DNA from 3 places in the Bradyrhizobium sp. HKCCYLS3013 genome. Region 3 is predicted to be linked to each of the others. Evidence: predicted binding sites of a transcription regulator. Region 3 holds the regulator's gene; each other region holds the start of a gene.
The links. Region 3 encodes PhoB, which activates phosphate uptake and scavenging genes when phosphate is short. Its sites were predicted from a motif close to TGTCATNNANCTGTCAT; they were not measured.

Region 1: a site for PhoB is predicted at 2,582-2,598, ahead of ACQR1F_RS14240 (alkaline phosphatase D family protein). Genes of this name have one in related genera too.
Region 2: a site for PhoB is predicted at 2,568-2,584, ahead of ACQR1F_RS26535 (DUF2794 domain-containing protein). Genes of this name have one in related genera too.

Annotation. Positions count from the first base shown of each region.
Region 1 is NZ_JBNPTK010000006.1:319,685-324,351, reverse strand. It holds gene ACQR1F_RS14250 (Crp/Fnr family transcriptional regulator) at 1-351, opposite strand, end outside; gene ACQR1F_RS14245 (response regulator) at 520-894, shown strand; gene ACQR1F_RS14240 (alkaline phosphatase D family protein) at 940-2,511, opposite strand; gene ACQR1F_RS14235 (TAXI family TRAP transporter solute-binding subunit) at 2,651-3,997, opposite strand; gene ACQR1F_RS14230 (4a-hydroxytetrahydrobiopterin dehydratase) at 4,347-4,649, shown strand.
Region 2 is NZ_JBNPTK010000018.1:31,499-36,165, forward strand. It holds gene acnA (aconitate hydratase AcnA) at 1-1,206, shown strand, start outside; gene ACQR1F_RS26530 (DUF1223 domain-containing protein) at 1,395-2,177, shown strand; gene ACQR1F_RS26535 (DUF2794 domain-containing protein) at 2,596-2,961, shown strand; gene ACQR1F_RS26540 (GNAT family N-acetyltransferase) at 3,005-3,532, opposite strand; gene ACQR1F_RS26545 (Bax inhibitor-1/YccA family protein) at 3,688-4,479, opposite strand.
Region 3 is NZ_JBNPTK010000001.1:302,836-307,502, forward strand. It holds gene pstC (phosphate ABC transporter permease subunit PstC) at 1-84, shown strand, start outside; gene pstA (phosphate ABC transporter permease PstA) at 88-969, shown strand; gene pstB (phosphate ABC transporter ATP-binding protein PstB) at 966-1,790, shown strand; gene phoU (phosphate signaling complex protein PhoU) at 1,821-2,537, shown strand; gene phoB (phosphate regulon transcriptional regulator PhoB) at 2,554-3,261, shown strand; gene ACQR1F_RS01410 (trypsin-like serine protease) at 3,409-4,667, shown strand, end outside.

The sequences.
Region 1 (4,667 bases), on a different contig from region 3:
GCGGGACAACGGCAGCCGGGCGAACGGGCCGCCGAACTTGACGACGATCCGCGTATAGGCGGGCAGGAAGCCCTCGCTGACGATGCCGCCGACGGCGCCCTCGCGGCCGACCAGGATGGTCTCGACGTCGCGACCGTCCTCATTGGGAACGAGATAGGACGTCAGCGCCGGCCCGCAGGGAAAATGCACGATCTGCACGTCGTCGCCCGGACTGTAGAGCAGCTCGTTCGGCGTTGCCGTGTCCTCGACCAGATTCGGCGAGATCAGCGCGTAGTCGGCCGGACTGAGCCGCCGCAGCAGGTTGTTGTAGGGCCGTTCCCGGCTCAGCGTGGTCACACCCTGGCTCAGCATCGTCATCCCCCGTGCGCAACGCATGTGCGTGATCCGTGCTCCTTGTGTTCACAAGTGCACCGACAGAGGAACTCTGATATGCTGCCTTGGTTCCAGGAACCCGCCAGCGCGCTCGAGAGGAGGCGCCGGCCGCGGGGTCCGTCCCTCCTCCTGGAACCCGCAGATCCCATGACCAGCTCGCAATCAGGCGTGCCCGAGTTCTATCAGCATGTGCTGGTCGTCGAAGACGACCCCATCATTGCGCTCGGATTGGAAGACACGATCACCGACCTCGGCGTTCCCGACATCAGGATCGCAGCCGACGTCGCCACCGCGCTCGCCATGATCGCCGAGCGTGTCCCGCAATTCGCACTCCTCGATGTCGGCCTGGTCCGCGAGAAGAGCTTTGCGATTGCCGAGCGGCTGGCGGCGCTCGGCATTCCCTTCGCATTCTCGACCGGTTATGGCGCCGACCGCGTGCCGGCCGCATTCGCCGACCGGCCGCGGCTGCCGAAGCCGTGCCCGACCGAGGCGCTGGAGGCCGTGCTGCGGCGACGCGATTAGTTGCCGTCGCAGCACGCGATCGTGTTGCCGCCGAGCAACAAGACCTCAGCCGAGCTTCGGATCGAGCGTGGTCGACCACAGCGCGACGTCGGCGCGATCCCGCAGGGTCACGGTCATCTGGCCCGTTGCGCCTTCGATCTTGACGTGGCCGAAGAACTGCATCCCGGCCGATGGCGGCAGGTTCTGCTTGTCGAGGCCGGGCGCCTTGATGAAGCGCACCTCGGGGCCGAAGGTGTTGTCGAGCTCGTTCGGACCGAACGTGCCGGCATGCAACGGACCGGAGACGAACTCCCAGAACGGCTCGAAGTCCTGGAACTGCGCCTTGTTCGGATCGTAATAATGCGCGGCCGCGTAGTGCACGTCCGCCGTCAGCCACACCGTGTTCTGGATCGGCGCCGTCTTGATGAAGCGCAGGATCTCGGCAATCTCGAGCTCGCGGCCGCGCGCCGGGCCGTCACCCTGGGCGATGGCTTCCGAGCCCTTCTTGTTGGCCGCGTCGTCATAGACGATGATGCTGAGCGGCATGTCGGAGGCGATCACCTTCCAGGTCGCGCGCGAATTGAGCAGCGCCTGCTTCAGCCAGCGCATCTGCTCCGGCCCGATGAAGTAGGACGCCGGGCCATATTTGTCCTCGAGATTGGGACCGTTGGCGCCGCGGTAGCTGCGCTCGTCGAGCACGAACACGTCGAGATGCGGACCGTAGTTGATGGTGCGATAGACGCGGCCCGGCTCGATGATGCTCTCGCGCATCGGATACATCTCGTGGAAGGCGCGCGCCGCGCGGGCCGCGAGCAGCTGGATGTTGCGCTCCTTGTAGCTCGCCGGCAGCTCCTTGGAAGCCGACCAGTTGTTGGTGACCTCATGATCGTCCCACTGCACGAAGATCGGCACCTCGGCATTGAAGGCGCGAACGTTCTCGTCGAGGAAATTGTATTTGTGGGCGGCTCGGAATTCGTCGAGCGTCTCGGCGACCTTGGCCTTCTCTTCCACGGTGAGGTTCTTCCACACCTTGTTGTCCGGCAGCTTTACCTCGGACTTGATCGGGCCGTCGGCATAGATGGTGTCGCCGGAATGCAGGAAGAAATCCGGGCGGTGCTTCTTCATCGTCGCAAAGGTGAACATGCCGCCATCATCGGGATTGATGCCCCAGCCCTGCCCCGCCACATCCCCGCCCCAGACGAACGAGACGTCGCGCTTGTTGCCGGGCGCGGTGCGGAAGCGGCCGGCCACGGCCTCGCTTTCGACCGCGGTATGCGACAGGTCGCGGAACTTGACGCGGTAGAAGATGTCCTGGCCGCTCGGCAGGCCTTCGATCAGCATCTTGGCCGTGAAGTCGCTCTCCGGAAGCGCGGCGATCGGTGGCAGCGCCCGCGCGTCCTTGAACGATTCGGTGGTCGCCACCTCGACCAGCATCTGCGACGGCCGATCGGCACGCGCCCAGACCACGCCGCCATCCATGCCGACGTCGCCGGACTGCACGCCATGCGTGATCTGCGGCCGGTCGGCGGCGCGGCTCAGATAGGGCATCGCCAGCGTCGTGACGCCGGCTGCGGCGGCCGTCGACAGGAAGCGGCGGCGGGACAGGGCTGTGTGCGGTCGAGGAATGCGAAGCGTCATGCGGATCTCCTGGTCGGATCGCGCGCGGGAGCAGGCGCGAGTCACGGCCCGGCAGACCTAGGAAAGATTGATGACGCTGGAATTACAATCGCGCCCCGGCCGCCGCGTGACACGGCCGCAGCGCAAGCGTGGTCCGACCTCAGGTGCCGGCGGCACGCAACTGCGCGCCGGTTCGCTGCAGATTGGCGGGCATGCTCATCAGGATGAGCTTGCGATCGGCCACCGCGTTGTGGAACTGCTCGAGCGCGATGTTGAACGCGGTCAACGCAGCGTGCTCGATCGCACCGTCCTCGAAGAAGGTCAGCGTGTTGCGCAGGATCTCGTCGGCCTCGCTCTGCAATTGGTCGAGCTCCTCGGTCGAATCGCTCCTGCGCGCGATGGTGATCATCTCCAGCAGACGATCGCGCAGCGAGGTGTTGATGGTGCGTTCGTCGCGCTTGAGATAGCCGGCGAACCACGCACCGGCCGAACCCATCGCCGAAAGCGCCATCAGGCTCCACCAGATGTAGTCGCTGTAGCGGTCGAGGAAGGTCTTCTCCTCGCCGTCGACGAACGCCGCCGCGCCGGGATGAGCGGGGATCGCCGCGTCCTTGTCAGTGTCCGGCGTCTCGATCTTGGCGGCAAGCGGAAATTCCGACAGCAATTGCTGGCGCACCGAGAACAGCTGATGCGTGAACGTCGAGACCGTCGAGTCGGTGAGGCCCTTGCGTGCCACGATGTGGTGATTGAAGCTGATCGTCTTCACTTCATCTTCGGGGCGATCGGGCGCCCCGCCGAACGCGCCGGCCGGAATCTCGGTGGCCTCGTATTCGGGATGGTTCTGTGCGATGGCTGCGGCGGAATCGATGGCCAGGAACGTCGGAGGCCCGCTTTCCTTGGTGGCGGCGGCGATCGCATCCGCCGTGATCTTGCTGTTGATGGGACCGGCCGCCAGATAGACATCGGCCCTCTGGCTTCGGACCGCTTCGGCGGCCTCGGTGATCGGGAATTGGACGATCTCGACCTTGCTGGGGTCGACGCCATATTGGCGCAGGATGACCTTCAGCAGGTTCGCGTTCGCCGGCGTCCGGCCGATGATGCCGACTTTGTGGCCCGCGAGCTGCGAGATCTTCGTGATCTTGGCGCCACCTTTGCGGCTCTTGCCCTTGCCGGACGAGGGCACCCAGAGGATGACGACGTTCTTGCGCAGCGTCGCCACCGCCTGTGCGTTCTTTGGGACCTCGAGGTCACCCCGCACGATCGCAAGATCCACCTTGGCGGCGGCCAGCGCCTGCGCGCTCTCGGCGGCGCCCTCGGTCGGAACCGGCCGCAGCCTGACGGAGGCGTGCGACTGGGAAAAGGCCTGGGTCAGGGCCTGGACGACCTTCAGGTCGTCGCTGTTGGGCGGACCGACCGCGATCTTGAGCACCACGGGACGCATCGCAAAATAGTAGGCACCCGTCAAAGCGCCGACGACCGCAAGGATCCCGGCGATGACGATGAACACGGCAGGGCGCATCCGTGAGCGCTGCGCTGGCGTGGTCTGAGCATCTACCAGATTCTGTCCTCCGGTGGTCCTGGGCCCGGGCGATGCCACAGGCGGCTTCGTCTGGCCACGTCGTCCTTCGATAGAGCTGAACTGTAGCAAATTTCTTGTCCGCCCGGGGTGACATCTGCGTCATGGTTACCATCGCACCAGCCACCGGGGGATCGGGACAGGTCCGAGCCCCTCCGGCAACGGCCTGTGACAAGGCTCTGATCGGGCGGACCCCGGCGCGATCCGGCTGGAGGTAGACCCCGCAATCGCCCGGATGTTGCCACGTGTCCGGTCGATTGCACCACGAGAGGAGATCGAGATGCCGCAACGATTGTCGGCGGAGGCACGCGCCACTGCCTTGCGGGAGCTTCCCGGCTGGTCCGAGGCGGTGGGCCGTGAGGCCATCGCCCGCACGTTCACATTCACAGACTTCAACGAAGCCTTCGGCTTCATGACCCGCATCGCCCTGGTCGCCGAAAAGGCTGACCATCATCCCGAGTGGCGCAACGTCTACCGCACCGTCGAGGTGGTCCTCACGACCCATGACGCCGGCGGCGTGACCCTGCGCGACATCGAGCTCGCCAAGGCGATGAACGCGATCGCCGCGACGATGCGCGGCTGAGGCCTTGGCGACGACGGC
Region 2 (4,667 bases), on a different contig from region 3:
GGCTTCGGCTGCACCACCTGCATCGGCAATTCCGGCCCGCTGCCGGAGGAGATCTCGAAGTCGATCAACGACAATGGCGTCGTCGCGGCGGCCGTGCTGTCGGGCAACCGCAACTTCGAAGGCCGCGTCTCGCCGGACGTGCAGGCCAACTACCTGGCCTCGCCGCCGCTGGTCGTCGCCTATGCGCTGGCCGGCACCGTGACCAAGGACCTTGCGGTCGAGCCGATCGGCATCGGCAAGGACAAGAAGCCGGTCTACCTGAAGGACATCTGGCCGACGACCAAGGAGGTCAACGACTTCGTCAAGAAGTTCGTCAAGGCGTCGATCTTCAAGAAGCGCTACGCCGACGTGTTCAAGGGCGACACCAACTGGCGCAAGATCAAGACCGTCGAGAGCGAAACCTATCGCTGGAACATGTCGTCGACCTACGTGCAGAACCCGCCGTATTTCGAAGGCATGAAGAAGGAGCCGGAGCCGATCAAGGACATCGTCGAGGCCCGCGTGCTGGCGCTGTTCGGCGACAAGATCACGACCGATCACATCTCGCCGGCCGGTTCGATCAAGCTGACCTCGCCCGCCGGCAAGTTCCTCAGCGAGCACCAGGTTCGCCCGGCCGACTTCAACCAGTACGGCACCCGCCGCGGCAATCACGAGATCATGATGCGCGGCACCTTCGCCAACATCCGCATCAAGAACTTCATGCTCAAGGGCGCCGACGGCAACATCCCAGAGGGCGGTCTGACCAAGCACTGGCCCGACGGCGAGCAGATGTCGATCTACGACGCCGCGATGAAGTATCAGGAAGAGGGTGTGCCGCTGGTGGTGTTCGCCGGCGCCGAATACGGCAACGGCTCATCGCGCGACTGGGCCGCCAAAGGTACCCGGCTGCTCGGCGTCCGCGCCGTGATCTGCCAGAGCTTCGAGCGCATCCATCGCTCCAACCTGGTCGGTATGGGCGTGCTGCCGCTCACCTTCCAGGAAGGCACGTCCTGGTCCTCGCTCGGCCTCAAGGGCGACGAGAAGGTTACCATCAAGGGCCTGCAGGGCGACCTGAAGCCGCGCCAAACCCTGACCGCCGAGATCGTCTCGGCCGACGGTGCGGCGCGGCAGGTGCCGCTGCTCTGCCGGATCGATACGCTCGACGAGCTCGACTACTACCGCAACGGCGGCATCCTGCACTACGTGCTGCGCAAGCTCGCCGCTTAACCAAAGCGCGATGCGACAGTTTGGCTCACTCTGAAGTGAGTAGCGGGTGATGAAGGAGGCGGCCTATGACAAAGGCCGCCTCCTTTGCATTTTCGGTTTGTTAACTACGAGGACGGCATCGCGGATGCAGTGATGCGCAGGGCGCAGCGGACGGTGGTCCAGACGGGACAGTGGCGATGAGTGGACAGATGTCGTGGTGGTCGCGCGCAGCGCTGAGTGTCTGTGCGGTCATCGCTTTCGTCCGGCCCGCCGCGTCCGATCCCCGTGCGGTGATCGAACTCTTCACCTCTCAAGGCTGTTCGTCCTGCCCGCCGGCTGACAAGATCCTCGGCGAGCTCGCCAGAGATCCTTCGGTCATCGCGTTGTCGCTGCCGATCGACTACTGGGACTATCTCGGCTGGAAGGACACGCTGGCCGACTCCCGCTTCACGGCCCGGCAGCGGGCCTATTCTCGTGCGCGCGGGGACCGCGAGGTCTATACGCCGCAGGCGGTGATCAACGGCTCTGTGCATGTGATCGGCAGCGACCGTGAGGCCATCGAAGGCGCGATCGAGGAAACCGTCCAGGGCGGCGCGGTGATGTCGGTGCCGGTGAGGCTGTCGGTCGACGGCCAGGAGCTCGCCGTCTCGGTCGCCGCGGCCAGCGAGCATGCGCCGCGCCGGCACGGCGAGGTCTGGGTCTGCTCGATCTCGCGGGTGGTCCCGATCTCGGTCGGGCGCGGCGAGAACAGCGGCCGCGACCTGACCTATTACAACGTCGTTCGCGGTCTCCAGAAGCTGGGTGACTGGACCGGGTCGCCGGTCAGCTGGAGCGTGCCGCTGGAGAAGATCGCCCGCGAGGGCGTCGATGGCACCGTCGTCTATGTGCAGGACGGCAGTCGCGACCGCCCTGGGCCGATGCTCGGCGCCGCCTTTTCCGAGTTGCCGTTGGGCGGACGGGCTTCAGCAACGGCGCGTGGTCCCGAGCGCTGATCTTCCGTCGTCCCGATCTTCGTTTTCGCTGACCTGCGTGAGGCGCGTCACGTCCGTGCGACGGCGCGCCGCGACATCTTCCGGCAGCTCACGCCAGAAAAGCAAAAGGACCAACTTGCGTTGGCCCTTTGCCTTACTTGTGAATAGACCCGATCCTGACGACCCCGGGGGGCTGGGGGCTGAGGAATCCGGAACCGAAAGGACCGGGCCAACGCACACGAATCTTATGCCGAAGGTCGGGGGCGGTCGGTGGGCGGAAAGACGGCGCGATTATGATTCCGCTAACGATCCCGTGACGCTTGCGTGTTCGCGGAACTGATGACCTTGCAGGCTCGGTCGAACTTCAACAACGAAAACGGCCCCTTGCGGCTTCTGCCGGATGGCGCGATCATGTCACACAGATGACAGGAGGACGCCAATGAACCTCACGCCGGAGGACGCCGACCCCAGCGAGAACCGCGCGGCGGCGCGCAGTGCGGCCGCAGCGCCGAACCGGGTGACGTTCGACCGCCTGGAGCTGAACCGCATCCTGAACCTCTACGGTCGCATGGTCGCCGACGGTGAGTGGCGCGACTATTCGATCGACTTCCTGCGTGACCGGGCCGTCTTCTCCGTGTTTCGCCGGGCGTCCGAGGTGCCGATCTACCGCATCGAGAAGGATCCGCGTCTCGCACGCAAGCAGGGCATGTACAGCGTGATCTCGGCCACCGGGCTGATCCTGCGCCGCGGCCACGAGCTTGAGCGCGTGTTGCTGGCGATCGCGCCGAAGCCGGCGCTGGTCTGATCCGACCCGCCGGGTGATCACGACATTTCGACCGGCGTCGCTTTTACGCCGGGACGTCGCTGCTCCCGGCCCCGAGCGGGCGCTGCATCATCACAGTATCGAGCCAGCGGCCGAATTTCAGGCCGACGCTCGGGTGGGTGCCGATCATCTGGAAGCCGCAGGCGGTATGCAGCCCGACCGAGCCGGCATTGGCGGAGTCGCCGATGACGGCGATCATCTGGCGAAAGCCTCCCTCCTCACAGGCGTCGATCAGCTGCCGCATCAGTCGCATCCCGATGCCGCGACGCTGGCTGGCGGGAGCGAGATAGACCGAGTTCTCCACCGTGAAGCGATAGGCAGGGCGGGGCCGGTAGGGCCCGGCATAGGCATAGCCTACCACCTCTCCGTCCAGCAGGGCGGCGAAATAGGGGAAGCCGCCGTCGCGGAGCGCCCGGAAGCGGCGCGTCATCTCCGCCAGATCCGGAGGGTCGAGCTCGAAGGTGGCCGTGCCCTCGCGGACGGCCTGGCCGTAGATGGCGGTGATGGCGGGGAGGTCGGCCTCCTGGGTGGGCCGGATTTCAATGTTCGACATGGGGTGCAAGCATACCCACGCGGACGCGGCGATCAATCCGGCCTCGCGGCATGGCTGTCGCTGCCGCTTTGCGCCGGTCGCAATCGGGTTTGTGCAAACGAAAAGCCCCGGCGGTGAGGCCGGGGCTTCGAAGGTCGCTCGTTCGAGCGGTTGGATCAGTCGCGCTGTCCGAGCAGCTGCAGCAGCAGCGTGAACAGGTTGATGAAGTTCAGGTACAGCGACAGCGCGCCGGTGATCGCTGCGCGCTCGGCGATGTCGCCGCCCGCGGAGGCGTAGCCGTAGATGTACTCGTTCTTCAGGCGCTGCGTATCCCAGGCGGTCAGGCCGGCGAACACGAACACGCCGATCACCGAGACGATGAACTGCAGCATCGAGCTCGCCAGGAACAGGTTCACCAGGCTCGCCAGCACGATGCCGATCAGGCCCATGAACAGGAACGAGCCCATGCCCGTCATGTCACGCTTGGTCGTGTAGCCGTACAGGCTGAGCGCGCCGAACGTCGCCGCGGTGATGAAGAACACCCGCACGATCGAGGTGTGGGTGTACACCAGAAAGATCGACGACAGCGAGATGCCCATCAAGGCCGAAAACACCCAGAACAGGAGTTGAGCGGTCGACGGCGCGAGGCGGTTGATGCCGGCCGAGATCGCGAACACCATGACCAGAGGGGCCAGGATGAACAGCCACTTCAGCGGGCTCACGAACATCGCGTAGCCGAACTGCGTCAGATAGGCGTTGCCGAACTTGAACACGCCGGCCGCCGGATCGCCGGTCACCGACGCCATGTAGACGCCGAGCGCCGCGAGGCCGGTGATGGCCAGGCCGATGCTCATGTAATTGTAGATGCGCAGCATGTAGGCGCGCAGACCGGCGTCGACGGTCGCGGCATCGGCGCGCCCGGCCACCCGGCCAAAGGGTGAAGCATAGTTGCGGTTGAGGTCCGACATGGTCGAATTCCCGTTGGTTGCCCGGCAGCCCGATCCTGGCAGGACCTTCAGCCGGTTCTCGAAAAACCCTATCTCATACCCGCTGCCATCGATATTAAATTTGCGTCATCGGCAAATTCGCCATCTTTGGCAGGTCTCTGAGCCCATTCCCTAGATGGGAAACTAGCATATCCGCCGCAAGCTTCCAC
Region 3 (4,667 bases):
CTGCTGCTCTTCGTGCTCACCTTCTTCGTGCTGGCGAGCGCGCGCCTGATGCTCATGCGGCTCCAAGCAAAGGCGGGAAAATAAGCCATGTCCAGCGCAGATTCGCTCACCGCCGATACGCCGGTCAATCCGATCTATGCGCGCCGACGCCGCAGGGACATCGTGATCCGCGGCCTCTGCGTCGCCGCCGCGCTGTTCGGCGTCACCTGGCTGGCGCTGATCCTGTTCACGCTGTTCTATAACGGCCTCGCCGGCCTCAGCCTGCAAGTGTTTTCCGCCGACACCCCGCCGCCGGGCTCGAGCGAAGGCGGCCTGCGCAATGCCATCGTCGGCTCTCTGATCATGACGGTCATCGGCGTCGGCATCGGCGCGCCGCTCGGCCTGTTCGCCGGCACCTATCTGGCCGAGTACGGCCGCAACGACCGCCTGACCTCGGTGATCCGCTTCATCAACGACATCCTGCTGTCGGCGCCCTCGATCATCATCGGCCTGTTCATCTATGGCGCTGTCGTGGTGCCGATGGGCGGCTTCTCGGCGCTCGCTGGCTCGCTGGCGCTGGCGGTCATTGTCATCCCCGTGGTGCTGCGCACCACCGAGGACATGCTGCTGCTGGTGCCCAACCCGCTGCGTGAGGCGGCCTCGGCGCTCGGCCTGCCGCGATCGCTGGTGATCCGGCGCATCGCCTATCGCGCGGCGCGCTCGGGCCTGATCACCGGCGTGCTGCTGGCCACCGCCCGCGTCGCCGGCGAGACCGCGCCCTTGCTGTTCACTGCGCTGTCGAACCAGTTCTGGAGCCTCAACCTCTCCAAGACGATGGCCAACCTGCCCGTCACCATCAACAACTTCGTCCAGAGCCCCTATGCCTATTGGAAGCAGCTGGCCTGGAGCGGAGCCCTTCTGATCACTCTGGCCGTGCTCGCCCTGAATGTCAGTGCACGCATTCTCGGCGCCGAGAGGAACGCAAAATGACCGACCTGTCCGTATCCGTCAGCCAGCCCAATCCCGCCGCGCTGAACGGCAAGGTTTTGCCGGAAGCCCCCGCCAAGGTGACCGCGCGCAACCTGAACTTCTATTACGGCGATCACCACGCGCTGAAGAACATCAACCTGTCGCTGGGGACCAACCGCGTCACCGCGTTCATCGGCCCGTCCGGCTGCGGCAAGTCGACCCTGCTGCGCATCTTCAACCGGATGTACGATCTCTACCCGGGCCAGCGCGCCGTTGGCCAGCTCATGCTGGACAACACCAACATCCTCGATCCCAAGCTCGACCTCAACCTGCTGCGGGCCCGGGTCGGCATGGTGTTCCAGAAGCCGACGCCGTTCCCGATGACGATCTACGAGAACATCGCCTTCGGTATCCGGCTGTATGAGAAGATCTCCAAGTCGGAGATGGACGACCGGGTCGAGAAGGCACTGCGCGGCGGCGCGTTGTGGAACGAGGTCAAGGACAAGCTCAACGCTTCGGGCCTGTCGCTGTCAGGCGGCCAGCAGCAGCGGCTGTGCATTGCGCGCACCGTGGCGGTCCGGCCGGAGGTGATCCTGTTCGACGAGCCGTGCTCGGCGCTCGATCCGATCTCGACCGCCAAGGTCGAGGAGCTGATCCAGGAGCTCGCCGAAAACTATACGATCGCCATCGTGACGCATAACATGCAGCAGGCGGCGCGCGTCTCCGACAAGACCGCCTTCATGTATCTCGGCGAGCTGATCGAGTTCGACGACACCAGCAAGATCTTCACCTCGCCGAGCGATCGGCGGACCCAGGATTACATCACCGGCCGGTTCGGCTGACGCCGACGACATTGACTTCAGGAGATCATCATGGCCAGTGAACATACCGCCAAGGCGTTCGACAGCGATCTGCAGGATCTCACCCGGCTGGTGTCGGAAATGGGCGGCCTCGCCGAGCGTCTGATCGTCGATTCCGTCGATGCGCTGGTGCGGCGCGACATCGCGCTCGGCCAGAAGGTGGTCGCCACCGACGCCGAGGTCGACAAGCTGCAGCGCATCATCGAGGAGCGCGCCGTTCTTACCATCGCCCGGCGACAGCCGATGGCGGTCGACCTGCGCGAGATCGTCGGTGCGATGCGGGTCGCCACCGATCTGGAGCGCATCGGCGATCTCGCCAAGAACATCGGCAAGCGCGTCGCGGCGCTGGAGAGCGACTTCCATCCGCTCAAGCTGATCCGCGGGCTCGAGCACATGACCGACCTGGTGCAGTCGCAGGTCAAGACGGTGCTGGACGCCTATGCCGCGCACGACCTGCCGGCGGCGATGACGGTGTGGAAGGGCGACGAGGAGGTCGACGCCATCTGCACCTCGCTGTTCCGCGAACTCCTGACCTACATGATGGAGGATCCGCGCAACATCTCGTTCTGCATCCATCTGATGTTCTGCGCCAAGAACATCGAGCGCATCGGCGATCACGCGACCAACATCGCGGAGACCGTCTTCTATATGATCGAAGGCCAGCAGATCATGGACAAGCGCCCGAAGGGCGACATGACGAGCTTCGCATCGACGATCCCCGGCAACTGAGAGAGACGGTTCTGACATGGGCGCCCGAATTCTGGTGGTGGAGGACGAGGAGGCGCTGACGACGCTCCTGCGCTACAACCTCGAGGCCGAAGGCTACGAGGTCGAGACGGTGGCGCGCGGAGACGAGGCCGACACACGGCTGAAGGAGCGCGTTCCCGATCTCGTCGTGCTCGACTGGATGCTGCCGGGCCTGTCCGGCATCGAGCTGTGCCGCCGCCTGCGGGCGCGGTCCGAGACCCGGCAATTGCCGATCATCATGCTCACCGCGCGCGGCGAGGAGAGCGAGCGCGTGCGCGGCCTCGCGACCGGCGCCGACGACTACATCGTCAAGCCGTTCTCGGTGCCGGAGCTGCTGGCGCGCGTGAAGGGCCTGCTGCGGCGGGCGAGCCCGGAGCGGCTGGCGACCGTGCTGTCCTATGGCGACATCGAGCTCGACCGCGAGAAGCGCCGCGTGGCGCGCTCGGGACGGCCGATCGATCTCGGCCCGACCGAATACCGCCTGCTCGAGTTTTTCCTGGAGCATCCCGGCCGCGTGTTCAGCCGTGAGCAGCTGCTCGACAGCGTCTGGGGCCGCGACATCTATATCGACGAGCGCACGGTCGACGTCCATATCGGCCGCCTGCGCAAGCTGCTCAATCCGGGCCGCGAGCAGGACCCGATCCGCACCGTGCGCGGCGCCGGCTATGCGCTCGATGATCGCTTCGCCAAGAGCGAGCAGGTGTAAGGGGCGATCGGGCGTGAGGATGAAGCAGGTGTGAGGCGCGAGGGGGCCCGATTGAGGAGATCGTGGTCCGCTTTCCGCCACGCCGCCGCCGTCTTGATCATGTCAGCTCGGCGGCCCCTGACGATGTTTCGGTCCCAGCGGACGCCCTTGATCAAGATCATCATCATATCTCTAGCCGTCCTGCTCGGCAGCGCGGCGGGCGCCGCGGCCGCCGAGCTCGAAGACGCGGTCGCCGCGGCGGGAAACGGACAACACGCCGCGGCGATGCGCCGCCTGCTGCCGCTGGCCGCCAAGGGCGATGCGCGGGCGCAGTTCGACGTCGGCTTCATGGAGGCCTTCGGCTGGGGCCAACCGCGCAACCCCGCCGAGGCGCTGGCGTGGTATCGCAAGGCCGCCGATCAGGGCCTCGCCGTCGCCCAGCATTATCTCGGCATCGCCTATGTCAACGGCGAAGGTGTCGCGAGCAATTATGGCGAAGCCGGCCGCTGGTTCAGCCGCGCGGCAGCGCAGGGCTTCGCCCAGTCGCAATACATGCTGGGCCTGATGCTGCTCGACGGTCGCGGCGTGAAGCAGGACGTCGTGCAGGGCTACGCCTGGCTGGTGATGGCGGGTCGCAGCGGCGTGCGATCGGCCGGCCGCGACGTGCAGAGGGTCAAGCTGACGGAGCCGCAGCGCGTCCAGGCCCAGAGCGCCATTGCGGCCTGGCGGCCGAAGCCGGAATCGGCGGAGGCGGGCGTCGCCGCTCCGCGTCCGGAGCAACTGCTCGGGCTCGACCGCCACATCGGCGAGGTCGTCGATCCCACCTCGTGGCCGGCGTCGTCGATCGGCGTCGTCACCGTCGCGCAATACTCGACCGGCGGCTGGTGCACCGGCACTCTGGTCGCGCCGCGCGTCGTGCTCACCGCCGCGCATTGCGTGTTCAACGGCGTCGCGCAGGTCAGCCCCGGCAATGTCCGCTTCCTGGCCGGCATGAACAGGGGCACGCCGGCGGCATCGTCGGTCGCCGACAAGCTGATCGTGGCGCCGGACTTCGTCCCGACCCGGCACGACAGATGGTCGCTCGACCGCTCGCCCGCCGATTGGGCGCTGATCGTGCTGAAGGATGCGCTGCCGTCGAAGCCGGTCGCGGTCAAGGCGCTGACGCGCGAGGAACTGCAGGCTGCGACCACCGCCGGAACCATCTCAGAGATCGGCTACGGCCAGGAGCGGCGCTATTCGCCGACCGGCCAGCGCAATTGCAGCGCCGGCATGACCAGCGATGCCCGGCTGCTGACGGTGCATTGCCTCGCCAATTTCGGCTATTCGGGCTCGCCGATCCTGGCCGAGGTCGGCGGGCAGCCGACCGTTGTCGGCATCTTCTCGGCGTTCCACGAGGAGACCCGGCTGATGTTCGCTGCGCCCGCCAG